DNA from 2 places in the Eubacterium segne genome. Region 2 is predicted to be linked to the other one. Evidence: a T-box and tRNA genes for the amino acid it is inferred to sense, from the RefSeq annotation. Region 2 holds a T-box; the other holds one or more tRNA genes.

Region 1 (16,078 bases), on a different contig from region 2:
TTCATGAAGTTACCATGATAGACAAGTGGTTTATAGACAAACTTGCCATTATTGTGGAAATGGAAAATGCGTTAAAGAACGGGCCTCTTACACCGGAACTGTTAAAGGAAGCAAAGAGAATTGAATTCCCTGATACTGTAATTAGCAGACTTACAGGAAAAAGCGAAGAAGAAATTAAAAACATGCGTTACGATAACAATATTGTGGCTGCATATAAGATAGTTGATACATGTGCTGCTGAATTTAAGGCAGCAACTCCATACTATTATTCAGTATATGGAGGGGAAAATGAATCAGTTGAAACAAACCCGCCAAAGAAGGTATTGGTTTTAGGTTCAGGTCCTATCCGTATCGGTCAGGGTATAGAATTTGACTTCTGTTCTGTACATTGTACATGGGCATTTAAAGAAGAAGGATTTGAAACAATTATAGTAAATAATAACCCTGAAACAGTTTCAACTGACTTTGATATAGCTGATAAGCTTTACTTTGAACCACTTACGCCGGAAGATGTTGAAAACATTGTAAACATTGAAAAACCGGATGGAGCGGTAGTTCAGTTTGGTGGACAGACAGCTATTAAGCTGACAGAATCTCTTATGAAGATGGGGGTTCCTATTCTTGGTACAAAGGCTGAGGATGTTGATGCCGCTGAAGATAGAGAGTTGTTTGACGAAATTCTTGAACAGTGCAAGATTCCAAGACCTACAGGGGGAACTGTATTTACTGCGGAAGAAGCTAAGAATGTAGCTAACAGACTGGGATATCCCGTACTTGTAAGACCTTCGTATGTTCTTGGAGGACAGGGAATGCAAATAGCAACCTGCGACCAGGAAGTTGAGGAATTTATGGAAATTATCAACAGAATAGCTCAGGATCATCCTATTTTGGTAGATAAGTATCTTCAGGGTACTGAGGTGGAAGTTGATGCAATTTGTGATGGAGAAGATATATTAATTCCAGGTGTAATGGAACATATTGAAAGAGCCGGAGTTCATTCAGGTGACAGTATTTCAGTATATCCTGCATATTCATTGTCACAAAAGATTATAGATACAATTGAAGACTATACAAGAAAACTTGCCATGTCACTTCATGTAAAGGGAATGATAAACATTCAGTTTATTGTATGTGACGGAAAGGTTTATGTAATTGAGGTTAATCCTCGTTCATCAAGAACAGTGCCGTACATTAGCAAAGTAACAGGTATTCCAATTGTAAAACTTGCTACAAAATGTATTATCGGTCACAAGATAAAAGAATTAGGATACAAGCCGGGATTACAGCCTAAGGCAGATTATTATGCAATAAAGATGCCGGTATTCTCATTTGAAAAAATACGAGGAGCAGAAACAAGTCTTGGACCTGAAATGAAGTCAACAGGTGAATGTCTTGGTATTGCAAAGACCTTTAATGAGGCACTGTATAAGGCATTCCTTGGAGCAGGTGTTGTACTTCCAAAGCATAAGAAAATAATTATTTCAGTTAAGGATGCAGACAAGCAGGAAGTTGTTCCACTTGCCCAGCGTTTTGAAAAATTAGGATATGAAGTATATGCTACAAGAACTACAGCAGAGGTTCTTCGTGAAAACGGAGTAAATGCAATAAAGGTTAATAAGATACATCAGGAAGCACCAACAGTAATGGATTTGCTTCTTGAACATAAGATTGATATTGTAATTGATACACCTACTCAGGGAAGAGATAAGAGCCGTGACGGTTTCCTTATTAGAAGAACATCTATAGAAACCGGTGTAAACTGTTTTACAAGCTTAGATACGGTGGATGCTTTACTTACAAGCTTAGAAAGCGATGCAAAGGAAAATCTTACATTAGTAGATATAGCTACATTGTAATTAAAATGGCATAGAAAAATGACTGTCTCACACGGCAGTCATTTTTACTGTGGTTTTGTATACAGGTAATAACATTATACTTGCATAATAATAGAAAATAACTTATGCTAGTAGTATATGTGGTAAATTGAAAAGGGTTTATACCACAATATAATTTGCATTTTAGCAGATAACAGGAGGAAGATAATGGATTATAATAAGGCTAAAGAGTTACTTGAAAAATATGGACAGGAACAGTTATTAAGGTACTATGATGAATTAAATGATGACCGGAAGGCATCACTTTTAAAGCAGATTGAAGGAATTGATTTTAGTCTTCTTGATTTAATTAAAGAAAATTCAGAGGCAAAGAAGGGTGTTATTACACCTCTTGATTCAGCAGTAACCATTGAAGATATAGAAAAGAATAAAGAAAAATATACCAACATCGGTATTTCAGCTATTAAAGAAGGAAAGGTAGGAGCACTTCTTTTAGCAGGTGGTATGGGTACAAGACTTGGTTCAGACAAGCCAAAGGGAATGTACAATATAGGACTTACTAAGGATGTTTACATTTTTGAAATGTTAATTAATAACCTTATGGATGTTGTAAACCAGTCAGGCACATGGGTTCCTCTCTACATTATGACCAGTGAGAAGAACAATGATGACACAATTAAATTCTTTGAAGAAAAGAATTATTTTGGTTACAACAAGGATTATGTTGATTTCTTTGTTCAGGAAATGGCACCGGCAGCATCCTTTGAAGGAAAGATTTACTTAGAGGATAAGGATAGAGTGTCTACATCACCAAACGGCAACGGCGGATGGTTTATTTCATTTGTAAATGCAGGACTTGCAAAGAAGGCTAAAGAAGCAGGTGTTGAATACATTAACGTATTTGCTGTTGACAATGTATGTCAGAGAATGGCTGATCCATGCTTTGTAGGTGCAATGATTGACGGTGGATACCGCTCAGCTTCAAAGGTTGTATCAAAGGCTACACCGGAAGAAAAAGTAGGTGTTTTATGCTTAGAAGACGGAAAGCCATCTATTGTAGAATACTATGAACTTACAGAAGAAATGAGATACCAGAAGAAAGAGGATGGAGATTTAGCATATAAGTATGGTGTTATTTTAAACTATCTCTTTAACATGGAAGATTTGGAAAAGAACCTTAACAGCAATTTAGTAGTTCATGTTGTAAAGAAGAAGGTTCCATATATAAATGAAGCAGGCGAAAAGATTAAGCCGGAAACAGAAAACGGATATAAATTTGAAACATTGGTTCTTGATATGGTTCATATGATGGATAACTGTTTAGCCTATGAAGTAGTAAGAGAAAAAGAATTTGCACCAATTAAGAACAAGACAGGAGTGGATTCAGTAGATTCTGCAAGAGAACTTTTGAAATTAAATGGAGTAGAATTATAATTTCACCGGAAAAGTTATTGTCCCGGTGAAAAATGTTAATATGTTTACCAGAATTAGAAGACGGAGTTAATAACCATGAAAAAAATACTTGAACTTATTACGGAAGAAATTAAAAAGGCATTTGAAGAATGTCAGTACGACAAAAAGTTAGGAAAAGTTGTTGTATCAAACAGACCTGACTTATGTCAGTACCAGTGTAATGGTGCTATGGCAGGTGCTAAGTTATACCATAAGGCACCTATTATGATAGCCAATGATGTTGTGGAAAAAATTAAGGAAAGCAAAATGTTCTCTTTAGTGGAAGCAGTTAATCCCGGTTTCATTAATATGAACTTAAATAATGAATTTGTTGCGCAGTACCTTAATGAAATGAAAAATGCACAGAAATTAGGCTGTGAAAATGAAAAGGAACAGACTATTGTTGTGGACTACGGTGGAGCTAATGTGGCAAAACCTCTTCATATAGGACATCTTCGTTCAGCAGTAATTGGTGAAAGTGTAAAAAGAATAACCAGATATATGGGAAATAAGGTTATAGGTGATGTTCATTTAGGAGACTGGGGTCTTCAAATGGGGCTTATAATTACAGAGCTTAAATGCAGAAAGCCGGATCTAGTATATTTTGATGAAAATTATACAGGGGAATATCCAAAAGAAGCACCTTTTGACATAACAGAGCTGGAGGAAATTTATCCTTGTGCCAGCAAAAAATCAAAGGAAGATGAAGCTTTTAAGGAAGAAGCTCATGAAGCTACTTTAAAGCTCCAGACAGGTTACGCACCGTACACAGCTATCTGGAAGCATATAATGGAAATTTCAAAGGCAGATTTAAAAAAGAATTATGATAATCTTGATGTGGAATTTGACTTATGGAAAGGTGAAAGTGATGCCCAGCCGTATATTCCGGGTCTAATTCAGGATTTAATTGACAAAGGTCTTGCATATGAAAGTCAGGGAGCTTTGGTTGTAGATATAGCAGAGGAAGGAGACAGCAAGGAACTTCCACCGTGCATCGTAAGAAAATCAGACGGAGCAGCACTTTATGCTACTTCTGATATTGCAACTTTAGTTCAAAGGGAACAGGATTTTCATCCTGACAAATATGTTTATTTAGCAGATAAGAGACAGGATTTACACTATACACAGTTCTTCCGCGTTGCAAAGAAGGCAGGAATTGTAAAGCCTGAAACAGAGCTTATATTTATTGGATTTGGTACTATGAACGGAAAGGACGGAAAGCCGTTTAAAACAAGAGAAGGTGGCGTAATGCGTCTTGAAAACCTCATAGCCCAGATTAATGATGCAGTTTATAACAAAATCATGGAAAACCGTTCAGTTAGTGAAGAAGAGGCAAAGGAAACTGCAAGAATAGTAGGACTTGCCGCTCTTAAGTATGGTGATTTGTCTAACCAGGCATCTAAGGATTATATTTTTGATATAGACCGTTTTGCATCCTTTGAAGGAAATACCGGACCATATGTTTTGTATACAATTGTCCGTATTAAGTCTATTATTGAAAAGTATAAGGCTGAAAATGGAAATATAAGTGATTTAACAATTAAGGCTTATGACAATCCGGAACAGATTCAGTTAATGCTTGAAATAGCAAAGGCAAACGAAGTTATTGAAAATGCAGCTAAGGAATTGGCGCCTCATAAGATTTGTTCATATGTTTATGATTTATCTAACGCATTTAACAGATTTTATCATGGAACAAAGATTTTAGCAGAAGAAGATGGTGATAAGAAGGCATCTTATATTGCTCTTATTACCCTTACAAAGGAAGTTCTTGAAACATGTATAGATTTACTTGGATTTAAGGCACCGGATAGAATGTAAATATTAATTTGTAATAAAAATATCCCAATGGAAATTAGTGAAAACACAAAATCCATTGGGATGTTTTTATAAGTTTAAACTACTGTGCTGTTGTTTCTTCAGCAGTAGTTTCTTCTACAGTTGTAGATTCTTCAGCAGTAGCTTTCTCAGATGTAGTTTCTGATGATGCAGTAGTTGTATCAACGGAAGTATCACCTTTGACATTCTTGTCGCCGTTCTGTATTAATTTGCTTCTAAGGCTTTCTAATTCAGACTGGCTAAGCTCAACGTGAGTTGTAGCAACAGGTGGTGTATACATACCTGTGGCAACTGCTATTGAATAGCCGATATATACAACAAAAGCAACACCTACAAGAGTAACAATGGCATAAGATAATATTTTCTTTGCACTGCCTTTCTTTTTGTTATTCTTACGATTGTACTTTTCCTGTTTGTATCGATCAACTTTTGCCTGACTCATTCCTATGTACCTCTCATAATATTTATTATTACTGACACCTATAGTGCCCCATACCTTTTACTAGTATAAAACAAAAATGGTTGTAAAACAAGTGTCATTTGAGATATAATGATTGTTACGTGATTAAATTAACAGGATGGATTTATTATGAAAACCTATGATGTGATTATTTTTGATTTAGACGGAACTCTTAGTGATTCAGGAGAAGGAATTACTAAATCGGCCCAGTATGCATTGTCTAAGTTTGGCATAAATAAGGAACCTGATGATTTGAAGCATTTTGTAGGACCACCTCTTAAGGAAGAGTTTAAAAATGCTTATAATTTTTCAGATGAGGATGCTGCTAAAGCAGTGGAATATTACAGAGAAAGATATAAACCTATAGGCATATATGAAACTTCGTTATACAAGGATGGAGACATTATGCTTAAAAGATTAAAGGATGCAGGAAAGTATCTGGCCATTGCCACATCTAAGCCACAGGCTATGGCGGAAGAAGTTTTGAGATATTTAGGAATTTATGATTATTTCGATAAAATTATGGGAGCAGACCTTATAGGACCGAGACAAAGTAAACAGTCAGTGTTAGAGGCTTTATTTAAAAAAATAGAAAATAAAGACAGGTCTAAATATATAATGATTGGTGATACTAAATTTGATATAATCGGTGCTAATTTAATGAAAATTGATTCTTTAGGTGTTTCTTACGGATATGGCAACAAAAAAGAAATGCTTGAGTTAGGAGCACTTAAGGTTTTAGATTCCACGAAAGAAATAGCAGACTTTCTGCTTAATTAAATTACACAGGTATAGAGAGGAGAACAGATGGATAGTAAAAAGAGAGAAAGGGTAACTATAGGTCGTATATGGGGGCTTATTTATCCTATGTTACTGTATTTAGGTGTAACCTTTGCAGTTGAATTTATATTTATGATTGCGGTGGCAGTGCTGGGTATTTCCAGGTATGGAGCTACTGATCAGGCACAATTATATGACTTTATTATGAATGCAACCATGAGTCAGGCTTTGTCAATGACATTGTTAGCAGGACTTGCAACAGCACCGATACTTATATTTATTTATATTCGTGACAATAATAAGGACAGAAGAAATGGTACCTTTGTAAAATATAAGTTAAATAATATTTTGAAATATTTACTTATAATTCCTTTTGGAGTATTTAATATGTTGTGGGCTAACTATTTTGTAGCATTACTTCAGCTTGTAATGCCTAAGTTTATGTTAGAAAGCTACACAGATACCCAGCAGATAATTGAGGGAGGCGGATTTCTGATACAGTTGTTGACAGCGGGAATCGTTGCACCTATTGTAGAGGAACTTATATTCAGAGGTCTTGTATACAGAAGAACGAAAAAAATGACAGGAACCATTGCAGCGGCAATACTTTCAGCTGCATTATTCGGAGTGTTCCATGGCAACTGGGTTCAGGCTCCTTATGCATTTATTATTGGCATAGTGGCAGTGTTTGTGTATGAGAAGTTTAAATCCATTGTGGCACCAATAATGTTGCATATGTCGGCAAATATTTTGTCAGTCCTTATAATGACCATGACATCATCAGATACACCTACAGTAGATAGCTTAAACATTGATACATTATCATATGTTTCATCCCTTATAATTTTCATATTTATAACGGGAGTTTTAGCAGCTGTGTTTGGAGTTATTATATGGAATAAGGTAAACCCGGTGGCAATAAATGCCAAAAAAGAAAATGAGATTTAAGGAGAAGAATAATGAAGTTATTAACAGTTACTATACCATGCTATAATTCCAGTGAATATATGGAAAAAAGCATAAGAAGTGCCTTAACAGGAGGCAACAGAGTTGAGATTATCGTGGTAGATGACGGCTCAAGTGATAATACACTGGAGATTGCCAACAAATACCAGAAAAAATTCCCTGACATTATAAAGGTTGTTCATCAGGAAAACGGTGGACATGGAGAAGCAGTAAATACAGGTATTAAAAATGCCACGGGATTATATTTTAAGGTGTTAGACAGTGATGACTGCTTAGGAAAAAAAGCATTAGAGAAGGTGCTGGATTTATTAGAAGATATGGTATCAAAGGATGCAGGTCTTGATATGTTAGTATCTAACTTTATGTATGACAAGCAGGGAACAAAGCACAAGAAAATCATGAAATACAAAAGTGCAATGCCTGTTAACAGAATGTTTGGATGGGATGAATTAAAATTCGGCATGACACAGTATCTTTTAATGCATTCAGTAATTTACCGTACAAAAATATTAAGGGAATGTGGAATGGTCCTTCCGAAGCATACATTTTATGTTGATAATATTTATGTATTCCAGCCACTGCCATATGTAAAGAATATTTATTATTTAGATGTATGTCTTTACAAATACTTTATAGGAAGAGATGATCAGTCTGTTCAGGAATCGATTATGATAAAGAGATTAGATCAGCAGTATCGTGTTACCAGATTAATGCTTGAAATTTACAATAACTCAAAAATTGACCATGAAAACATTGATAAGGCAATGGTTCATTATTTTGATATGATGATGTGTGTATCCTCTATATTATCTATCAGGGAAGGTTCAAAGCAAAGACTTGATGATAAGGAAAAATTGTGGAAGGATGTTAAGGAAAGCAACCCTGAACTTTATGAAAAGGTAAGAAAGTCAATATTAGGAAGAACAATGAACTTACCGGGAAAGGCAGGACGACAGATTTCAGTTATAGGATATAAGATTGCAAACAAGTTTGTAGGATTTAACTAAAAAATAAAGGGAAAGCACAAAAAACGTGCCTTCCCTTATTTTTTTCTTCTTTTATTAAGAAAATATAAAACCTGATGCTGATGTGGGTCTTTAACCACAGGAGCAGGAAAATCTACATTTCTAAACCACCATTTAAATACCACAAAATACAATACCGTTGCTAAAAGAATACCGCATATAACATCAATTACCGAATGCTGTTTTAAAAACATGGTAGATAAGCATATCAGTACAGATAGTATAAGGGACAGATGTTTAATTGTCTGTCGCGGTATCAGCTCCTTCATATGAGGGCTTTTAACCAGACATATATGAGTTGCTATTGTGGCAAAAACATGTATGCTTGGACATACATTGGTTGGTGTATCCTTATCATATAAAAAATGTACCAAATCAATTAATATATTGCTTCTGGACACATTATCCAGTCTAAGTTCAAGACCGTTGGGATAAAGGGTACATACCAAAAGTGCAATTGTCATTCCCGTAAATTCATATGCACAAATTCTGTAAAATTCGTTTTTGGAATGATAAAACAGAAAAACGAAAACTGCCGGAACATATAAAAACCATAACAAATACGGTATAACGAACCATTCACAAAAAGGAATCATGTCATCTAGGGGACAATGTAAAATATGTAGTCCCGGGTAATCTGCCGAAATATTCTTTTCTAACATAATAAACCAGGGCATATAGATGAACACGTACATAACCGGCCATATGTGCTTATATTTACGAAGTTCTTTCTTTAATTTAATCATAAGAAACCTTCTGTTTTTTATTTGTAATTCAGAGTATAAATCAGTGCCAACTCTCTATTTTTTTTACACAAAATAAAATTATCTGTTAAAATAAGTATGTGTGTAAAAAAGTACATACAACGGAAAGTATAACATTGTAAAAATGAAAAATAAAGAGGTATTTAGTTAAAATACAAAGTTATACACAATATATTATATGACCAAAATGGAAGGAAATGTTAAAGATGAACATAAACGGGATTATTGCAGAAGAATTAAAAGTAAAATTATGGCAGGTTGAGGCAGCAGTGAAATTAATAGATGAAGGAAATACAATTCCCTTTATTGCAAGATACAGAAAACCGGTTACGGGAGAATTAAATGACGAACAGCTAAGAGATTTAGATGAAAGATTGAAATATCTTAGAAATTTAGAGGAAAAGAAAAACACAGTTATTGCTTCCATTGAGGAACAGGGAAAAATGACTCCTGAACTTTTGAAAAAAATAGAAAAGGCTATGACAATAGTTGAAGTGGATGACATATACAGACCCTACAGACCAAAACGAAAAACAAGAGCCACGGAAGCTAAAGCTAAGGGATTAGAACCTTTGGCAATGATTTTTATGGCACAGATAAGCAGTAAAACTCCCCAGAAAGAGGCACAGGCTTTTGTAAATAAAGAAAAAGGTGTGGAAACCGTTGATGATGCAATTCAGGGAGCAAAGGATATTATTGCAGAATCAGTTTCAGATAATGCAGAGTTTAGGGATGCCATTAGAAATACAGTAATGAAACATGGGGAAATAGTGTCTGTTGCTAAAAATCCGGAAGAAAAAACACCATATGAAAATTATTACGATTATGTTGAGGGAGTAAATAAAATACCAGGACATAGAATACTGGCAATTAACCGCGGAGAAAAGGAAAAGGTATTAAATGTTAAGGTTGAAATGCCTGATGAAAATATAATAAAGGCATTAAATAAGGCGGTTATAACAAAACAGTCTGATTTTACACAGGTTATAAAGGACGCAGTGGAAGATGGTTACAAGCGTCTTATAAAGCCGGCAATTGAGCGTGAAGTAAGAAACAGCCTGACGGAAAAAGCAGAAGATGGGGCAATTGATGTATTTGGTGAGAACTTAAAGCAATTGCTTATGCAGCCGCCTATTATTGGAAAAAATGTTTTAGGATGGGACCCGGCATTTAGAACCGGTTGTAAGCTGGCAGTGGTTGATACTACAGGAAAGGTATTATACACTACAGTTATTTTCCCTACAGCACCGCAAAATAAGGTGGAAGAATCAAAGAAAGCTGTTCTTGATATAATAAAAAAATATAATGTTAGTCTTATATCCCTTGGAAATGGAACAGCATCAAGGGAATCAGAGGCAATTATTGTGGATATTATTAAGGAATGTCCTACAAAGGTAGAATATGTTATTGTAAATGAGGCGGGAGCCTCCGTATATTCTGCCAGTAAACTGGCAACAGAAGAATTTCCAAATTTTGATGTAGGTCAAAGAAGTGCCACATCTATGGCAAGAAGATTGCAGGATCCTTTGGCTGAGCTGGTTAAAATTGAGCCAAAGGCTATAGGTGTAGGGCAGTATCAGCATGACATGAACCAGAAAAAGTTAGAAGAAACTCTTGGAAACGTAGTGGAGGATTGTGTCAACAGTGTTGGTGTTGATTTAAATACTGCATCAGCTCCCCTTTTGGAATATATTTCAGGAATAAACAAAACTCTGGCAAAAAATATTGTGGAATATAGAGAAGAAAACGGACAGTTTAACAGCAGAAAGGAATTGCTTAAGGTTTCAAAATTAGGCCCAAAGGCATTTGAACAGTGTGCGGGATTTATGAGAATAAGAGACGGCATAGAACCTTTAGATTACACAAGTGTTCATCCTGAAAGCTATGCTGCCGCAAAGAAGCTTCTTAAGAAATATGGATATACTACATCAGATATTATATCCGGACAGGTGAAAATCTCAAAGGATGTTAAGGATTATAATAGTGTGGCTGAAGAAATAGGAACAGATAAAATCACTCTTAAGGATATGATATTGGAAATGGAACGCCCTGCAAGGGATCCAAGAGATGAAATGCCAAAGCCGATACTAAAAAGCGATGTATTAGACTTTGATGATTTAAAGGAAGGTATGGAATTAAAGGGAACAGTGAGAAACGTTATTGATTTTGGTGCCTTTGTAGATATAGGAGTTCATCAGGACGGACTTGTTCATATATCAGAAATGAGTGATAAATATATAAAACATCCATTGGATGTAGTGTCTGTCGGTGATGTGGTAAATGTAAGGGTATTAAGTGTTGATAAAGAGAGGAAGAGAATACAATTGTCAATGAAATTTTAAAAAAATAAAAAAAGTGCTTGACAATAATTGGATAAACGTATATATTAATAAGGCAGTTTGAATTCTGTATGGGATCTTAGCTCAGCTGGGAGAGCATCTGCCTTACAAGCAGGGGGTCACAGGTTCGAGCCCTGTAGGTCCCATTCATTTTCAAAAGATGCGAATTTAATATTTGGCGAGATAGCTCAGTTGGCTAGAGCACACGGTTCATACCCGTGGTGTCGAGGGTTCGAATCCCCCTCTCGCTATTAGATGAGAAAGTACCGAATAGTCGGTACTTTTTTCTTTATAATAATTAGAAACTGTGGTATACTAACTATTCGGGTATTACCCTATGGAGGTACACATGAGAATAGGAATGGGATATGATGTCCATAAGCTGGTTGAAGATAGAAAATTAATATTAGGAGGAGTTGATATTCCATACGAAAAAGGTTTGTTAGGACATTCAGATGCAGATGTGGTAGTTCATGCCATAATGGATGCTCTGTTAGGAGCTGCAGCATTAGGGGATATAGGAAAGCATTTTCCCGATACGGATGACAGATATAAGGGAATATCAAGCATTAAACTTTTACATCACGTAGGGGAATTGTTAAGAGAGAATAATTTTAAGATTGGAAATATAGATGCAACAATAATTTGCCAGAAACCAAAGCTTGCACCTTTTAGGGATGAAATGGTAAAAAATGTTGCCAAAGCATTAAATATCGAAGAAAGCAGAGTATGTATTAAAGCCACAACTGAGGAAGGATTGGGATTTACAGGTGAAGGTCTTGGAATATCCTCACAGGCTATAGCTTTATTAGAAGAAGGTTTAAATGAAAACGTATAATTTAAAAACTATTAAAGTTGAAGATTATAAATTACTTGATAAATATTACAGAATGAGAAGACCTCAGGCAGCAGACAGCAATCTTTTGGATTTATATCTATGGGAGAATTGTTACCCTACTAAGTATTTTACTACCGACAAAGGACTTATGTGGGTGGCGAAAAGCGAGGATGGACAGTTTTATTCAGCCATTCCCTGTTGCAGAAATGAGGATTTAAGGGAGTGTTTTTTAGAAACTCAGGAGTATTTTAATAATTGCCTGAAAAAGAAACTAACTATGTATGTGGTGGATAAAGAGGCAGTGGAGATTCTTGATTTACCTAAGGATGAATACGTGGTAGTCCCTGATAGGACATATTTTGATTATATATATGATGCTGAAAAATTAAGAACTTTCAGCGGTAAAAAATATCATGGCAAGAAAAATCATTTAAATGCTTTTAAAAGGGATTATGAGGGACGATATGAGTTTAAAATATTAACTAAAAATAACGAAAAAGAGATTCTTGATTTTATTGATAAATGGAAAATAACCAAGGAGCATTCACAGGAGCATGAATTTATTGATAGTGAAGCAAAGGGTGTAAAGTTTTTATTGGATAATGAGGAATATCTGGATTATAAGATGGCAGGTGTCTACATTGATGGCGAATTAAAGGCGTTTACCATTGGAAATTATTATAAAGAAGAGGACATGGTGTATATACCGGTGGAAAAAGCCGACCATAACATAAGAGGATTGTATCAGTATATATGTAGCGAGTTTTTAAAGGAAGTTTTCCCCATGGCAGGAAAAGTAAACCGCGAGGATGATATGGGACTTGATGGACTAAGAAAGTCAAAGGAGTCATATAATCCTATATATATGATTGAAAAATATACTATAATTCAAAAATAAGAGAGAGTTATTAATATGATTAGATTGTTGGAAAGTTTTGAGAAACTAAATATCAGACCCCTTTATGAACATTGTTTCAGTGAGGATGGAAAAGAATTTACTGATTATTATTTTTCAAAGTGTCTGCCACATAATGAAGTGGTGGTAAATGAGCAGGATGGGAAAATTGTGTATGCACTTCACCTTATCCCTAAAAATCTGGTTGTGGGTTCCCTTAAGACCAATGTAATGTATATATACGCAGTGGGGACATTTGCAGGCTACAGGAACAAAGGTTATATGCACGAAATCTTCAATGAAGTTTTAAAGAAAATGTACGAAAACATGGATGCATTTACTTATCTTATTCCATCAGATGAAAATAATGCCGCCATATATGAGAGATTTGGCTTTAATTATGTTATGGACAAATTTGAGATAACTCCTACGGAGCATAGGAGGAAGGCAACTCATTCACTTATATTAAGAAAGGCAGATAACAGTGATTTGGTGAAATTATCAATTTTTGCCCAGTCAACAGCCTATAATAAGTATAGCGTGGTAGTGTCAAAGGATGTGGAGTATTTCAAAAGAATAAAAGAACTTATAGATGTTGAAGGCGGACATATTGACATATACGTGGAAAATAAAGTTATTGTGGGATATAGAATATGGATTGACCATGAAATATTTGAGGAAGTTTTAGATAGCAGCATACAATCTTTAAGTTGGGAAAGTGATGTAAGAAAGCCATATGTTATGGCAAGAATAATAAATATAAGAAAAACCCTAAGGATGTTTGAATTTAAAAACATAGATGAGATTGTGTTTAAAATAACAGATCCTATTTTAGATGAGAATAACGGTTATTTTGTTATGACACAAAAACATGGAAGTATAAAATTAGAAAAGAAGTCTGAAAAGGATATAGAGGGTGAGCCTGATTTTGACATAGGAATAGGCGAACTTACTGCACATATATTTGGGTATAAGTTGATTCCGGGATTGCCGGCAGTATGTAGAAAAGACAGCTTTTTTATAAATGATTACGTTTAATGGATAAGGAGTACAAAATGAAGATTTATAACACATTATCGAGAAAAAAAGAAGAATTTGTTCCTATAGAGGAAGGTAAGGTAAGAATGTATGTATGTGGACCTACAGTGTATAATCTTATACACATAGGAAACGCAAGACCTATGATTATATTTGATACTTTCAGAAGATATTTAGAGTATAAGGGATATGAGGTTAATTATGTTTCTAACTTCACCGATGTAGATGATAAAATCATTAAAAAGGCAATTGAAGAGGGAAGCACCGCTGAGGAAGTATCCCAGAGATATATAAAAGAATGTAAAAAAGATATGGCAGGAATGAATGTTAAACCTGCTACAACACATCCACTTGCCACTCAGGAAATTGATGGCATGATTGATATGATTAAAACGTTAATTGACAAGGGTTACGCATATGATTCTAACGGAACTGTTTATTACAGAACAAGAAAGTTTAGTGATTACGGAAAATTATCAAAGAAGAATATAGATGATTTAGAGGCAGGACACAGAGATATTAAGGTAGCAGGAGAGGAATCAAAGGAAGATCCTTTAGACTTTGTTTTGTGGAAGCCAAAGAAAGAGGGAGAGCCGGCATGGCCATCACCTTGGAGTGAGGGAAGACCGGGATGGCATATTGAGTGTTCAGTAATGTCTAAAAAGTATTTAGGAGACGAAATAGATATCCATGCAGGTGGTGAGGATTTGATTTTCCCACATCATGAAAATGAAATTGCCCAAAGCGAGGCAGCTAACGGATGTTGCTTTTCAAAATACTGGATGCACAATGGATTTTTAAATATTGACAATAAAAAAATGTCAAAATCTCTTGGAAATTTCTTTACAGTAAGAGATATTGCAGAAAAATATGACTTGCAGGTACTTAGATTTTTCATGCTTAGCGCCCATTATAGAAGTCCCCTTAACTTTAGCGATTCATTAATGGAAGCAGCAAAGAATGGATTAGAGAGAATAGTAACTGCCGGAGAAAAAATCAGGGAAGTTATGTCTAATGGAAAAGCTGGTGCTATTTCTCAGGAAGAAGAGAAACTGTTAAATGATGCAAAGGTATTTGTAACTAAGTTTGAAGATGCAATGGATGATGATTGCAATACGGCAAACGCCATTACAGCAGTATTTGAGCTTGTAAAATTTTCTAACAGTAATTTAGGTGATAATTCATCCAAAAAATTTGCCAAGTCATTATATGATGTATTAAGCAGGCTTTGTGATGTTCTTGGAATCATCCTTGAAAAGGAAGAAAAGGAAGTAGGGGATGAGGGCTACATTGAAGAAATGATTGCAAAACGTGCCCAGGCTAAAAAAGACAGAGATTTTGCATTAGCAGACAGCATACGTGATGAACTGGCAGCTAAGGGAATTATCCTTAAGGATACAAGAGAAGGAACAAAGTGGAGCAGAAGTTAGGAAATATATGATGGAACCGGATTTGTTTGGAATAATTAGAAAGAAGATGGAGTTAAAGGAGATTAATGTAAATGATTATTCTCCTTTGACCCTTGCCTATATTGGAGATGGCATTTACGAAATTGTAGTAAGAACCATTATTGTAGATGAGGCTAACAGACAGGTAAACAAAATACATAAGGCATCTTCCCAACTGGTAAAGGCACAAAGTCAGGCAAAAATGATTCATTTAATAATGGATATGCTGACAGAAGAGGAAAAGTCCATATATAAAAGAGGGCGTAACGCAAAGGCTGTTACAAGAGCAAAAAATGCCTCTATGTCAGATTACAGGGTAGCAACGGGATTTGAAGCTCTTATGGGCTGGCTTTATTTAAGTGGACAGTCAGACAGAATGATGGAGCTTATGAAAACCGG
Region 2 (16,078 bases):
CTGTTGTGCTTCCGTCTATTACCGCCTTGAATCCGATTGCCTGACCTGCAGGAATGTCATCTCCTGTGTTGTTGTAAAGCAATGCTGTAAACTTAACTGCGTCACCTTCCTTAAGTTCTGATGAACCTGATGCATTCTCCCATGCAAGTCCCTGTACTGAAAGCTCGTACTTAACTTCCGGTGCTTTTGTTGTTGGTTCCGGTGCCTTTGTTGTTGGAGCTTCTGTCGGTTTCTGTGTAGGTGCTACTGTAGGAGCCTGTGTAGGTTCCGGTGTATTTGTTGTTGTTTCTTCTCCATCTGATAAATCAGGAAGTGTATCTGTAAGCCATGCCTGTTCAATTGATACTGCTCCTGCTGCTCCTGTTGCTCCTGTATGAACATGGAATGCTGAGAAGAATGATGGTGATACACCTGTTGCACCTAAATCTACTACAACTGTCTTTGTAGCTGAGCTATCATCAAATGATGTTCCTGCTACTGTCTTAAATGGTTTATTTGTTCCATCATTATTCTGATTTGGATCAAACCAATATACTGCTGTAGGTGGGTTTGCATTATCACCTAATCTCATTGATGTAATATCACCTGAATATGTAACTACAAGATATTTCATTGATGATGAAATTGAATCTGATAAAGTTGCATATTTCTGCCATTTATAATCTGTTGTCCATGAGTAAGAACCTTCAAAACTTGTAAGTTCAACATCACCTGCACCAGGTCCTAAAGGTTTCTTTGTAGGAGCTTCTGTTGGTAATGTTTCTGACGGATCTCTTGTTGTTACTTCAGGATCTGTCTCCGGCTCTGTACCTTCTTTAACTATCTTCTGTCCGTTTGTAATGTCATAACCAGGAAAACTGTTTGCATTTGAGTTAGCTGTGTATACTCCACCACTGTATGTGTAATTTCCACCGGCATCAATTCCAAATTTGTAATTTGTATTTCCATATGCACTTTCGCTTGATGGAATAGTTGGAAGGTTGCTTGCATCATCACAGTAATATGGCCAATGCTTATCAGCACTCTCTGAAAGATATTTTGTTACTACGTTCTTTACAAGTAAATTCTTATATGTAATGTTTGTTCCGCTCTGTCTTACAGCAACTTCGCTATGTTTGCTACATGAGTAATCATCATTCATCTTATCAAGGCCAACACCAAAAATTAATGTGTTGTTCATTGATACACCTTTACCATTAAAATTAAATGTACGAATACCATTAGCCTGAGCATCATATATTTCATTGTTACTAAATGTTACATTATTTACTCCACCTGAAACATCAATTGCTCCAAGACTCTCGTTCCATGAATCTTTATTTGTACCTGTTCTTACAAGAACGTTATTTGCTACTTCGATTTTTGTTGTGTTGTTAAACTGGCATCCTGAGAAGTTTGTATTCATATGGATACCTGCTGCTGTAAATGTATCTCGGATGTAGTTGTTGTATACCTTATGACCTTCACCACCGTAAACAGCAATACCACCTGCTCTCCAGATAAATTCAACTGTATTGTAGCAGAATGTGTTATTGTATTCATCATCCGGCTGGAAGTCTGTTGCGTTCCACATTGCAAGTCCGTCATCACCGTTGTTTCTTATGTCACAGTTATGAACATTTGAATCTCTTGTTCCCTGACAGAAGTTAATACCATCGGCAAAGTTATTACGAACTCTACAATTGTAAATATTTAAATCACTTTCTTTGTTAATTGAATTGCTATCGTATCTTCCAATCCAGAAACCACATTCAAAATGTTCTTCCCAAACATCGTGGATACTTGTTCCTTTTGCAAACAAATCTCTAAAGCACTTGTAATTTGCCTGCTGGTCAAATCTTGAATGAAGGTTTGAATTGATATACATATTACAGAATTCTACGCCCTGGCAATAACCTGTCTTCTCACCACAGATACCACCTGAACCCATACCTGAGTTAGTGAACTGTAATTTTGTATACCACATACCTGCACCTGTAATCTTTACGCCGTCAGCTGCAAGAATCCATGTTTCATTCATATAATGAACACCTGATGCAAGGTATAAAATCTTATTTCCTGCTTCAGCTTTCTTGATGTAACTTTCCATCTGTGACTGTGTATGTGTTCCTGCAGGTACTACTGTTGCTCCACTTGGTGCGCTAATGTAATCTGTATATTCAACTTCAATAAAGTCGATTCCAAGTGTGTAGTCTCCTGTATTTGTAATAGTAATTGTACTTCCACCTGTTAATGGTTCGCTAAGTCTGAAATGTACTTCATCAAAAGCAAATGCAGGTGTACCGTTACTATTGTTAGCATCAACAGGATGTCCACTTGGGAAATACTGCCATGCATAGTCTGATGTAACCTTTACCTCACTGCTTGATAAATATGTATTATATCTCTTTGATGAATCTTCATTGTCATAACCCTGAACAGATGCACCATTGCTTGCCTTTACTGAAAACTTGCTCTGAAGTCCAAGTGGTTTTCCTGCACCGTCGCTTCCACCGCTTCCGTCAGGCAATGTGTATCTTACGTTGACACCGTCTCCTCCACGTCCTGTTTTAATAGTCCATGTAATTGACTGACCTTTTCCCAATTCAACATATGACTGGTTTGATGCCTGGCTGGCAACGTTAGATCTGTCCCAATCTAATGATTCTTTCTTTGTTCCTGTATAGTTATCCTGATAAGATACTGTTCCTTCGTCCATTGCAGCTAAATTCTTTGCATTGTTTGTGTAAGAATTTTCAATTGCCGCAGGGCTTGTGTCGTATCTGAAATATGGCATCTTAGCGCCTACCTGCCATTCAGTATTGTTCTGTGCAGCTTCTAATCTTGACTGTGCTGCCGGTACATCGGCTGTATTAGTAGCCGGTGCTGCTTCAACTGTATTAGGTGATAAATTAAAGAATTTACCTGATACAGGCTGAACCACCATTGCTGCTGTCAATGAAAGTGCTACAACTTTTTTGATTAACTTTCTCATATATACCTCTTCCTTTCTTTAAATTTCCCCACTTCTGCTAAGTTTAACGTTAAACTAAGCTTATCACGGATTTGAGCTTTAGTCAATTTGTTTAAATCTGATTTTTTCAACAGATTTTTGTTTATTTTTTTGTGCATTTTGTACAAAAATAGAGAGTAACACCTATTGTTACCCTCTATATTATGCATAAAAACGTTATTAACTATTTTATTTTTATATCTATTTTCCCATCAGTGCATTACTAAGCATTGCGAATTCTTCCAGAGTCAGTTTCTCGCCTCTTATGTTTTCGTCCTTTCCTATAGCTTTTATGGCATCTGCAATCTGTTCCTTGGTAAAGTCAAGTTCCGAAGAGTTCTTAAGACCATTAACTAAAGTCTTTCTTCTCTGATTAAATGAAGCCCTTATTATTCTAAACATAAGTCCCTCATCTGCTACTGAAACTACCTGCTGTGTATGTCTTGTAAGCTTAATTACTGCGGAATCAACATTCGGTCTTGGCATAAAGCAGTTTGCCGATACATTAAGCACAACTTTCGCATCTGCATAATACTGTACTGCCAAAGACAACGCTCCGTAGTCCTTACTTCCGGGGCCTGTCTGCATTCTGTCTGCCACCTCTTTTTGAACCATAATTGTAATGCTGTCTATTGGAACCTTACTTTCAAACAATCCCATAATAATAGGTGTTGTTATATAATATGGAAGGTTTGCCACGACTTTTATAGGTTTTCCACCGTTTTTTTCTTCTGCCAATGATTTTATGTCAACCTTTAATACATCCTCATTTATAACTTCAACATTATCATATTCAGATAATGTATCCTTCAAAATAGGTATAAGCATCTTATCAATTTCCACTGCCACAACCTGCTTTGCCGCCTCACAGAGATACTGCGTCATGGTTCCGATTCCCGGGCCGATTTCCAATACAAAATCATCTTTTGTAATTCCTGCTGCACTTACAATATTTTCTAATATGTTAGAATCTATAAGAAAATTCTGTCCGAATTTCTTTTGAAAGGCAAATCCGTATTTGTTTATTATCTCTTTTGTTGCTGCCGGTGTTCCAAGATACGCCATTATTTATATCCTCTTTCTTCCTATACCATATACATTTTTTGCATTTTCACATGTTATGTCAATAACCTCAGTAGGACTGATGCCCTTAATTTCAGCTATTTTATTTACAACATAAGGCAGATTAAATGAATCATTTCGCTTTCCTCTGTTAGGAACAGGTGACATATATGGGCAATCTGTTTCAATAACCATCTTATCCATTGGCATGTATTCTACCACTTCCTGAAGCTTTCTTGCATTGGAAAAAGTAACAACTCCGCCAATTCCCAAATAAAAGCCCATGTCCATAAACTGTTTCGCCATTTCCTTCGTGTATGAGAAGCAGTGAACAATTCCACCCATTTCGTCAGCCCTGTTAGCCTTCATGACATCATATGTATCCTTAGCAGCGTCACGGCTGTGAATAATAATAGGAAGCTGTGCCTCTCTCGCTATTTGCATCTGACGCTCAAAAGCTTTTATTTGCTGGTCTTTGTTTTCATTCCAATGATAATCCAATCCGATTTCCCCTACGGCAACAATCTTTGGCTTGTAAACACTGCGCTCTAACCATTCATAATCTTCTTCAGTTAAATCAGCCACATCATCCGGATGCACTCCAAGGGCTCCATATACATAAGGAAACCTTCTTGTAAGTCCTATGGTAGTCTTACATGAATGAATGGATGCTCCCACATTTACTATGTATTCAACCCCTCTGTTTCTCATACGTTCTAAAATCTGTTCACGATCATCATCAAATGCCTCATCATCATAATGAGCATGTGTATCAAAAATCATATTTCCTCCAACTTTTCCTTCATAAATGCTGACGGTAAAATGCACAATCCCACTCCCTAAGGAATGGGATTTTACATAACTTATAAAGTTTCTCTTTATATTTTAGCAGATTTCACTTCCACTTACTATATCTTTATCTACAGTTACTACTGAAAGATTTCCCTCATCATCCCCGGCTGCAAGTATCATTCCCTGAGACTCAACACCACAGAGCTTACAAGGCTTTAAGTTTGTAATAACGGCAACCTTCTTTCCTACCATCTCTTCAGGCTTATAATATTTAGCTATTCCGGATACTATCTGGCGGGTTTCTGCTCCAATCTTAATCTGTGAAACAAGAAGCTTTTTAGCCTTTGGAACCGGCTCACACTTAATTACCTCACCTACCTGAATCTGAACCTTGTCAAAATCATCAATTGTAATCTCAGGTTTAGCCTCTACTTCCGGATATTTTTCTCCTTCAGTATCTTTTTTCTGGGCTGCCTTAATTTCTTCAACTTTTTCCATAACGTCCTTTATGTCCATTCTGGCAAATAAAATTTCCGGCTTTTCAGTAACCTTATTACCTGATTTGTATTTGCCAAATTCTTCCATATCGTCAAAAGCTCTTGCTTCTGCGTTAATCTGCTGAAGAATTTTCTTTGATGTTTCAGGCATAAATGGCTCTAAAAGGCTTGCGCCAATATTAATACCTTCAATTAAATTGTAAAGCACTGTTGCAAGTCTGTCCTTCTTGTCTTCTTCCTTTGCCAGTGCCCAAGGCATTGTTTCATCAATATATTTATTACATCTCTTAAATAATGCAAAAATTTCAGTAATTGCATCTGCAACTCTAAGTTTATCCATTTTTTCAGCTGCCTTTTTAGGTGCTGCAAGAACAGTTTCCTTAAAGTCTGCGTCTACATCATCGCTAACCCCTTTATTTTCAACAGCTCCATTAAAATACTTATTTGACATGGAAATTGTTCTGTTTACAAGATTTCCCAATGTATTTGCCAGGTCAGAGTTCATTCTCTCAACCATAAGCTCCCATGTTATTGTTCCATCGTTGTCAAAAGGCATTTCGTGAAGAACAAAATATCTTACCGCATCAACTCCAAATAAGTTAGCCAAATCATCAGCGTAAATAACATTTCCCTTTGACTTACTCATTTTTCCGTCTCCCTGTAATAACCAAGGATGTCCGAAAATCTGCTTTGGAAGAGGAACGTCAAGAGCCATAAGCATTATCGGCCAGTAAATTGTATGGAAACGGAGAATATCCTTGCCAATAAGATGTAAATCTGCCGGCCAGTATTTGTTATATAACTCATCATTGTTTCCGTCTACGTCGTATCCAAGTCCTGTAATGTAGTTTGATAAAGCATCTATCCAAACATAGATAACGTGCTTTGGATCAAAGTCAACAGGTACCCCCCACTTAAATGAAGTTCTGGATACACACAAATCCTGCAACCCCGGAAGAAGGAAGTTGTTCATCATTTCATTCTTTCTGGATTCCGGCTGTATAAATTCAGGATGTGTATTAATATGTTCAATAAGTCTGTCTGCGTACTTGCTCATTCTAAAGAAGTATGCCTCTTCCTTCGCCGGTGTACACTCCCTTCCACAGTCAGGACATTTGCCGTCTACTAACTGTGATTCCGTGAAAAATGACTCACAAGGTGTGCAGTACATTCCCTCATAATATCCTTTGTAAATATCACCCTGGTCATAAAGCTTCTTAAAAATCTTCTGAACCTGTTTCTCGTGATATTCATCTGTTGTTCTTATAAATTTGTCATATGATGTTCCTACAAGATCCCAAATTGTTTTGATTTCTCCTGAAACTTTGTCAACAAATTCCTTTGGAGTAACTCCGGCTTCTGCTGCTTTTAACTCAATTTTCTGTCCATGCTCATCTGTTCCTGTCTGGAATCTTACGTCATATCCCTGCTGTCTTTTGAAACGTACAATGCTATCTGCCAAAATTGCCTCATAAGTATTTCCAATATGAGGCTTGCCTGATGTGTACGCAATTGCTGTTGTTAAATAAAATGTTTTCTTTGTCATCTTTTTTCTCCTTATATTTATTATCTGCTATTTTTTGCAATTATTAACATATTTGTGAAACCTTTATTTAATATAATGTAAGTACTACTGCCACCATGCTTACACAAATAAAAATAACTCCCATCTTTTTTTGCAAAGACGAGAGTTCAAACTTCGTGGTACCACTTTACTTCATATAAAGATGTTGTATCTTTATATCTCATTTGCGCTGTAACGGGTGCAACCGTCAATAGCTACTTCCAGAAATGGAATATATCCCATCTGTTTCACCATTGCTGCTCCAGGGCCATGTTCAGTAGTTTCTCTCACTGCCCGCTTCCACCTTACCGGGCTCTCTTTAAGCGAATCCGCTACCTACTCTTCCTTTCGTGGCATTTGTCTTCTGCTCATAATTCTATTATTTTATGGGCATTTTGTCAACAAAATATCATTAGGTGGGAATGGTATTATGATCACCTTAAAAATGGCGGGCTCCGCTACCGGAAACCCGCCTATTAGAAAGAGATTGTGAATTAGCAATTTGCCATTGTTTTTCCTTCTCCTGTAATTGACTCAAAGTCTTTGTTAAATGCGTCGATTGCTGCGTCGATTGCTGCATTTTTAATAAGACCTTCAATTACGTCTGTTGCTACTGTAGATGCCCCTATTCCATATTTAGTAAGTTCAAGTACCTGCTGTGAATTCTTGAAGCTTGCTGCAAGAACTTCACATGGAAGATTGTTATTTTCAAAAATATCCTGAATATCCATAGCTACCTGAACGCCGTTATATCCAAAGTTATCAATTCTATTAATGTACGGTGCTGTATATTTTGCACCGGCTTTTGCTGCTAAAAATGCCTGCATTGGTGTGTAAATAGCTGTTGCTGTAATGTTTACTCCCTCTGCTGCTAAAGCCTTCATTGCCTTAAGTCCCTGTGGTGTTGTAGGAACCTTTACAAATGTATTTTCTCCTAATTTTTCTCTAATTACTTTAGCTTCTTCAATCATGCCTTCTGCATCTTTTGAAACTACCTGAACATGAAGTTCTCCGTCTTTTCCAACGATTTCCCTCAGTTCTGAGAGAACCTCATATGGATTTCTTCCACTTTTAGCCAAAATAGACGGATTAGTTGTAACACCATCACAAGGATATAATTCCCAAACTTTTTTTACCTTCTCAATGTTTGCGTCATCAATAATTAACTTCATCTTTTTTACCTCCAAAATTCTCTCTTTCTATATTTAATTAACCGCCGTTAATTATTTACTTATACTTCTAATTACTTATATTTCCAATATAAGGTTCTTCACGCCATTGTCTGTGGCAATTTTTCCAAATGCCCTCATCTGGTCATCGCTGTATAACGGCGGATTGTTTTTAAAACAAAATTCCTTATCCACCATGTCATACTTTGCCTGTGCCAATGGATTGTAATTTAAAATCTCGTATTTGACTTCCGGGTACAAACCGCTTATAAACTTTGCAATTCCTGCAATATTTTCTTCAGTCGCAGTCATACCAGGTATTAGTGGTGTTCTTATTATAACATTTTCTTTCTTTTCTGACATAAGCAGCCACTTCAAATTTTGCACTATCCTAGTGTTATCTACGCCCGTATACTTTTTATGAAGGTTGCTATCCATTATTTTTAGGTCTGCGTATACATAGTCAATATACTTCATGGCTTCCTTATATATAGGCATAGGAATATGAGATGCCGTCTCAATGGTGGTAGTTATGTTTTTTTCTTTTAAACCTTTTAAAATTTCAATAGCAAATTCATGTTGAAACAAAGGCTCACCACCGGACAGGGTAACCCCGCCACCGTATTTAAAAAACGGTGCATCCTTACAGGCTTCCTCCACTACCTCCTTAGATGTCATTTCCGTAGAATCCATGGTTAGTGCCACTGCCGGACAACTATCAATTATATTATGCCAGTTCTCCACCTTGGAAACATCCAGCTTTATCTTTCCGTCAACTTCCGTTACGCCACCGTTTTCCGCCAAATGCACACATGTATTACAATGTATGCATTTATTTGGGAAATACAGAGGTCTTTGTTTAATTGAAATCCCCTCAGGATTCTGACACCAGACACAGTTTAAGGTACATCCCTTAAGAAAAACCGTTGTCCTGATGCCATGTCCGTCATGGGTAGAAAATCTCTTAAAATCGAAAACGTAACCTTTCAAATTCACATCATCACTTTCTTAAATTTAAATATCGTCATAACTTGTTCTGGCAATAATTTCATCCTGAAGTTCTCCCGCCAGTTCCACAAAGTATGCAGTATATCCTGCAACACGGACTGTAAGATTTCTATACTGTTCCGGATTCTTCTTAGCCGCCAACAAATCTTCTTTTCTTACAACATTAAACTGTATATGAGGTATCTCCAAATCCACAAAAGTTCTTAACATCTTAGCGAATTTGTCGATTCCATTTTCAGTTTTGAAAAATTCCGGTAGAAACTTCATATTAAGAAGTCCTCCGTTAGTAGTCCAGCTCTTATCTAACCTTGACACTGACTTAAGAACCGCTGTCGGTCCATGTTCATCACGTCCGTAAACCGGTGACATACCGCCATCAGCTAACGGTGTCTGGGAATATCTTCCATCAGGAGAGGCTCCCACATTTTCTCCCATTGGTACATGAGCTGAAACAGTATACATTCCTGTATGATATTTTCCGCCTCTGTAATTGGTAAACTTTCCAATTCTTTCACGGAAATATTTTGCCCATTTTGCTCCAAGATTATCAACCCACTCAACATCGTTTCCATATTTAGGAACCTTGTTAAGAAGCATTGTTCTTAAAATCTCGTCACCTTCATAATTGTTCTCAAGTGCCTTAAGAAGTCTTTCCTTTGACACCTTTTTCTCGTCATACACCATCTGCTTAATTGCCGCAAGGCTGTCTGCCAGATTTGCTACCTGTATCATCTGAATACCTGACAAATTGTACTTTGCACCGCCTCGTGTAACGTCAATTCCTTTATCCATACAGTTATTAATAACTGATGACAAAAACGGTGTAGGAAGAAGGTCCATGTGTGCCTGCTCAACCTGCTCACATGCCTTTATCATCTTATCCATAAAGTAGTCTATATTCTGTCTGAAGGCTTCTTCCAAATCTTCAAAAGTTTCATATGTTGTTAGATTTCCTCTATCCGGTGCCAGCTGCTTGCCTGTTATAAGGCACTTGCCACCTGTTAAAGTAAGTTCTAATGCCTTATTTAAGTTAAACATTGCTGCATCTGACCATCCCAGATTATCTCCCTGAGTAGTAAGTTCAACACAACCTACAATGGCATAGTTTCTTGCATCCTTTTCTTCAATATCCAAATCCTTTATCATGGCAGGAATAACCGCCTTGTCATTAAAGAACTGTGGCATACCACTTCCAAGGGAAACAACTTTTATGGCTGCCTTCAATAATTTGTCACTGGTTTTTTCACAAAGTCTTACTGAAAGATTTGGCTGTGGCAAACCGATATGTTCCTGAGATTTCAGGAATAAATAAGAAAGTTCATTTTCATATGGCTCTCCATTTTCATCCTGACCACCTACCGCAATGTTAAATCCAATAGGGAATCCCGCAAAGAATTTAGCACTGTTTGAGTTCCTCATATATACAATTTCATTAAATTTAAGCCAAAGGCTTTCTATAATTTCCAATATATCCTGGTCGCTTACACCATTTTCTCTGTCATGTTTATAATAAGGATACATATAAACGTCCATTCTTCCTGGTGAAAATGATGATGCATTTGATTCCATCTGCAGGATTACAAATAAGAACCACAATGACTGAGCTGCCTCGTGGAAAGTAACCGGCGGTCTTTCTGCAATGTTTTTACAGATTTCAGCCACTGTCTTCATGTTATCTGCCCACTTTGGATTTTCCTTAGCTTCCTCTAATAACAAATAATGATATCTCATAATGAAGTTAATAGCTCCGTCCATAACAGTTACAACACTCTTATAGAAAAGCTTCTTTTCTTCATCTGTTTCTTCATCTAAATGTTTCTGTGCCTCTGCCTTGAGACCTGCCGGACCTTTCTTAAGCCATCCTTCGCAATCAGGATTAATGTGTCCCTGTGCATGATCTTTCTGATTTATTTTTGCTACCTTTGATATTTCATCAATCTCTTTTCCGTAGCGTGCCTTAAGCACATCCTCTAATGATTTTCCCTGCCAATAAGGATATATTACTTCTCTGAAATATTTAATATCCTCTTCATGAACATTAAACTTGTCCTGTGGTCTGGTTGGAAGAGTTTCAAATTCCTTATCTACCCATGTGCTGCCGCTTTCTGGGAAAACTACTCCGTATCTCACACCGGCTGTTCTGTTTCCTACAATCAGTTCTTCCGGTTCAATGCTAATACCTATCTTTTCTAAGCAGTTCTTGAGTGAGTACGCTCTCTGCATAATACGTGGCTCACCTTCATGTGCTTTATATGTGTCTGTAATAATCTTTGCCTGTTCAATAGATGCATATCTTGGAACCGAGAGCATTCTATTCTTTAATGTTTCAATTCTGTCTGTTTTAACTAAACAACTCAACATATCCACCTCCTTCATTTCTATGGTTTCATTTTATAACGGGATATATGTAAAGTCAACGATTTTTTTATTATTTTTTATTACTTTTTATTGTTCCTTATTGTTTTCAATATGTAATGGTGATTTTGAGGGCTAAAATAAGCTTTTAAGTTATCATATTGTGGTGGGAATTAGTCCATAAGTTATGAAATAACTCCGGCGGATATGAATACATGAAATTTAAAATTATAATGGATAATTCTTGTAAAATAAGTCGTTTCATATGTTAAATATACCCAAACACTTCCTCACATTACTGTGTAACCAACACGATTACCATAAAAATAAAGAAAATTAACGATGCCTTGGTAATTCCACATGTGCTCGCACCGATTTGAGCTAAGAAACTACCTTAGATATAAGGCATTACATAATATTAGGGTATTTTGATGTCAAAAAAAGCCTGACTGGATTTTTTCCCAATCAGACTTCTTTATTTAAATATTCCTTTTATATACTATTCCACATGCTATTCTTCAAACTTCCACATACTACTCCTGAAAGCTTTGTCCTATATCTACAGGTTTCTGAACATCTTTAAATTGCTGCTCTTTTACTAACTTTTTCTTGATAGAATCCAGCTTGGTATTCCAATTCTGTGCCAATTGTTCTTCTGTAAATTCGTCCTGATGTGCATTATTATAATCATTTTCAAGGCTCTTAACATATTTCTGAATAGGCAGTTGTTTCTGATAAACCATATATTCATAATCCCAATATTCATCTTCTGAACCAAAACCTTTTAACACTGAATTAAGCTGTTCCTTATTCTCCGGTTTGTTAAGTTCCTCTTTTAGACTATCAACATATGTTTTTACCTCCTCATCTGTAGCATCAAAGCCATTCTTTACAGCTTCTACATACAGTGCATTATATTCCTGAGCATACTCTTTTGCTGTTTTGTCAGCCTCCTGTCGGCTCTTTCCCTGTAATACATAAAAGTCTGACATCTGATTGAGTTCCGAATCAGTAATTAATATATCCTTTCCAACCTGACTAACTTCATCACCTTCTACCTTATTTGCCGAGTAGTTTCCCACTAATGAAGTTTTATATTTCTGTTCATCTGCTACTTTCTTTTCGTCATAAGTTTTTTTGAGTGATTGACCCCACTTTTCATTTTTATCAGTTACCTGAGTTGCATTACTTATAAGTGGAATACTTATTCCAACGGCTAAAACCATAACTACAGCTATTGCAATAATTTTTTTCTTCATAGTTCATCCAACCTTTCTCTATATTGTTTGTCAATATCAACATATTCCTTCTTTTATTAACTTTCAATCCTTTTGTTGTAAACGCAACCTTTTTGTTGTAAACGCTATTCACTACCTAATTTATTATATGTAAATTTTTATATTCGTATTTTTTTAGTTCATTAAATACCTTTGTACGCATTCTTGTACTGACAGGTATTTTCGCATTATCAATTATTAATTCGTTTTCTTTAATATTGGAAACATACGCAAGATTAGCTATATATGACTTGTGCACTTTCACTAAGTCACTTCCCCTCAATTTCTCTTCCATCTTCGTAAGACTCACTCTTTTTAAAAAGCTGGTATTATCTTTCATAAAAACTCTACAGTACACATCCTCTGCCTTAATATATAAAATATCTTTACAATTTCGGCCGTCGATATCAACATTCTTTTTCACCATACCCATTGCTTTGTTCAGATATTGACCAAGCTCTTTTTCCAAATCACTTTTCTCTATAAAACCTACTACATTCTTTCCAAAAGCTTCGTGTATCAGTTCTCCGTGATTAGTAACAAAAATTATCAAAGTATCCTTTTTCTGTTCTTCAAATATATTTTTAACTTCAATACCGCCAACCTTTGGCATTTTAATGTCTAATATTAAAACATTAATATTAACATTGGTATTTTCGACTTCCTCTCCATCTGCAAATTGTTCATAATGTACATTTTGTATGTTGTAATTTTTTCTGCACAGTTTTTCAATTTTATCTCTCATCTGCTCTTCATCATCACATATACCTACAATCATTGATTTTCCTCCCCTATGTTTTTCCGGTAAAACTATAGTTATGCAAACAAAAATATTTTTCAAGTGATATGTTTCGTAATTTTACGTCCTCTTTTGTGATTCTCTAGTATAAAAACAAATGGAAAACATAATGATCTGAAGTACAATTTCATATGCCACTAAACAAATTGTTATTGGTAAGGCTTCATTAATATAACCATACTCTCCTTAACTAGAATTTCACTTGAGCGTAAAGAGAATATCATCATTTACAAAATATGTCAATACTTTATAATAATTTTTTTATTTCTTTTAATTTATTTTTATAAATTTTACCACCACATAAAATCAGGGGCACCCCGAAATGTAATCCAACATTCTAACTTCTTGAATTACACCCGGGATGCCCCTTTTGAAAGATAAATTATGACATACTTATTAAAAACAATATTTTTGTTTATCTAATCTATTTTAATAGAACAATTCCACGTTGTACTGTTGCAAGTCCTTCAGTGCTTTTTCCTCCGGTTTGCTATCCATTACAATTCCTGCGAAATCACTAATATTTGCATATTTATAATTACCTTCACGGGCAAGCTTTCTCGTTTCCAACATAACGTAGGACTTGTTGCTGACATCCATTATCATCTTTTTAGTTAATGCGTCATCTGTAGCATATGTATAAACTTTGTCCCTGTCAGTGTCTACACCTACTGCACCCATAAAAGCCTTATCAAAATTAAATTCCTGAATCTGTTTGTTTGTATATGAACCAATGAAACCGTCTCTTCCCCTGTTCATCTTTCCACCAACAAACACAAAATTTGTATCTGAAGGTTGCACAAAAGAAAGCATAACATCTATCATATTACTTACAACGGTTATCTTCAGATTGGCTTCAATAATTAATTTAATCAGTTCTATATTACTGGTAGAAATATCAAGAAAAATCATATCCCCTTCTTCTATCAGTTCAAACGCCTTTTGCGCTATAAGCTGCTTTTCTTTTACATTCTTTCCCTTTCGCTGGGAAACATATATTTCATGGGTATTCACACGATTCTTAATGGCACCGCCATAAGTCTTTTTTAACAGCCCTTTTTTCTCTAACGCAGATAAATCTTTTCGAATACTGTCTTCTGTAACTTTAAATAACTCGCTTAATTCCTTAACTAATACGGAACCTTCTTTGTTTACAATTTCGACGATTTTATTTTGTCTTTCTCTTGCCAGCATAAATCCTCCTTAGTAAAATTTATACCTACTATTGTGTACCATTATTTAATTTATGTCAAATAAGTCTTCTTATATTTTGCCGTTTTTTAACCATTCTTCTATGGTAATTCCAACGCCGCCGTCTGCGTTGCCTTCTGTCGTAATAAACTTTGCTTTTTCCTTTGCCAAATCATTTCCTGTCTTTAATGCATAAGAACATCCGGCATACTCAAGCATTGTGGCATCATTTCCTGAATCACCAAATGCCATAATATTTTCACTATTTATTCCAAGAAAATCTGCTAACCATTTAAGTCCATTCCCCTTGTCAGCTCCCACAGCAGTTATCTCCATATTTCCTTTATATCCTGCCGAATAAACCAAATCAGAAATTTCACTTAAATCCTTCATCAAAGGTTCAATACATTCATCAGGAATATGTGAAACATTAAACTTTTCAACATTTTTAGTCCTTATAATATCCCACGGGCTGTCGCATCTCTCCATTATTTTTCTGTATTCAGTTAAAAAGACTTCAGGAAGACCTTTAGCTTCAAAATAATGTTCATATGTATAATCCGTAATGTAACCTGCACCATCTGCATAAATCTCATATACCAACGGATATTTTTCAAAAACACTTAATATTCTCTCTAGGGATTTAAAAGGAAGGTAGCAGCTGCAGAGAACCTTTGCGCTGTGCATGTCCACCACAGCTGCTCCGTTTGATAGTATCAAATAGTCTACGCAACCTAACAAATCGCATTCCCTTTTTGTTAATGAATATGGTCTTCCGGTGCTTACGGCTATTAATGCACCGTTTTCTTTAGCCTTTCTAAACGCATTAATATTAATTGGGGGGATTGTTAAGTGGTCATCTGCAACGAGAGTACCATCTACGTCAGTGGCTATAAGTTTGATATTCATTTTGGGCTCCAATCCATTAAATATTGTAATACTATTTGCATTTCGCAAATTAAATTATAATAACTTTAAGACTTCCTCCTCAGTAATGCACTGCATAACCTTTTCGGCTAATTCCTTACATGCCCCAACATCGCAATCAGAAATAATCTTTCTTGTTTTCAAAACACTTGTGGCACTTACACTGAATTCATCCAGACCAAAAGCCAAAAGTAATGGTATTAACTTTGGATCAGCTGCTGCTTCACCACACATACCAACCATGATTCCTTCTTTTCTTCCGCACTCAATTATTCTCTTAATAGCACGGAGAACCGCAGGGTTATATGTGGAATACAGGTATGCTACCTTTGCATTACCTCTGTCAACTGCCATAGTATATCCTGTTAAATCATTTGTACCTATACTAAAGAATGCAGCTTCCTTTGCCAACGCATCTGCCATCATACATGCTGCCGGTGTTTCC

What was found. The T-box of region 2 lies ahead of metG (methionine--tRNA ligase). A T-box ahead of a tRNA ligase gene usually reads a tRNA of that ligase, here a tRNA-Met.
Region 1: it has a tRNA-Met gene. The T-box ahead of metG (methionine--tRNA ligase) is inferred to sense a tRNA for this amino acid. The anticodon was not compared.

Annotation. Positions count from the first base shown of each region.
Region 1 covers NZ_JACOOZ010000002.1:151,090-167,167, reverse strand. The annotation lists gene carB (carbamoyl-phosphate synthase large subunit) at 1-1,856, shown strand, start outside; gene H8S00_RS03155 (UTP--glucose-1-phosphate uridylyltransferase) at 2,043-3,269, shown strand; gene argS (arginine--tRNA ligase) at 3,345-5,108, shown strand; gene H8S00_RS03145 (hypothetical protein) at 5,188-5,568, opposite strand; gene H8S00_RS03140 (HAD-IA family hydrolase) at 5,716-6,366, shown strand; gene H8S00_RS03135 (CPBP family intramembrane glutamic endopeptidase) at 6,394-7,314, shown strand; gene H8S00_RS03130 (glycosyltransferase family 2 protein) at 7,326-8,339, shown strand; gene H8S00_RS03125 (phosphatase PAP2 family protein) at 8,375-9,103, opposite strand; gene H8S00_RS03120 (Tex family protein) at 9,328-11,463, shown strand; tRNA gene H8S00_RS03115 (tRNA-Val) at 11,534-11,606, shown strand; tRNA gene H8S00_RS03110 (tRNA-Met) at 11,638-11,711, shown strand; gene ispF (2-C-methyl-D-erythritol 2,4-cyclodiphosphate synthase) at 11,810-12,298, shown strand; gene H8S00_RS03100 (DUF2156 domain-containing protein) at 12,285-13,196, shown strand; gene H8S00_RS03095 (GNAT family N-acetyltransferase) at 13,212-14,231, shown strand; gene cysS (cysteine--tRNA ligase) at 14,249-15,661, shown strand; gene H8S00_RS03085 (Mini-ribonuclease 3) at 15,672-16,078, shown strand, end outside.
Region 2 covers NZ_JACOOZ010000004.1:184,395-200,472, forward strand. The annotation lists gene H8S00_RS07240 (CARDB domain-containing protein) at 1-2,974, opposite strand, end outside; gene rsmA (16S rRNA (adenine(1518)-N(6)/adenine(1519)-N(6))-dimethyltransferase RsmA) at 3,194-4,057, opposite strand; gene H8S00_RS07250 (TatD family hydrolase) at 4,061-4,837, opposite strand; gene metG (methionine--tRNA ligase) at 4,940-6,889, opposite strand; T-box leader at 7,021-7,268, opposite strand; gene H8S00_RS07260 (fructose-6-phosphate aldolase) at 7,402-8,079, opposite strand; gene H8S00_RS07265 (glycyl-radical enzyme activating protein) at 8,155-9,072, opposite strand; gene H8S00_RS07270 (glycyl radical protein) at 9,091-11,445, opposite strand; gene H8S00_RS07275 (hypothetical protein) at 11,973-12,698, opposite strand; gene H8S00_RS07280 (LytR/AlgR family response regulator transcription factor) at 12,814-13,494, opposite strand; gene H8S00_RS07285 (DeoR/GlpR family DNA-binding transcription regulator) at 13,945-14,709, opposite strand; gene H8S00_RS07290 (Cof-type HAD-IIB family hydrolase) at 14,779-15,615, opposite strand; gene ptsP (phosphoenolpyruvate--protein phosphotransferase) at 15,670-16,078, opposite strand, start outside.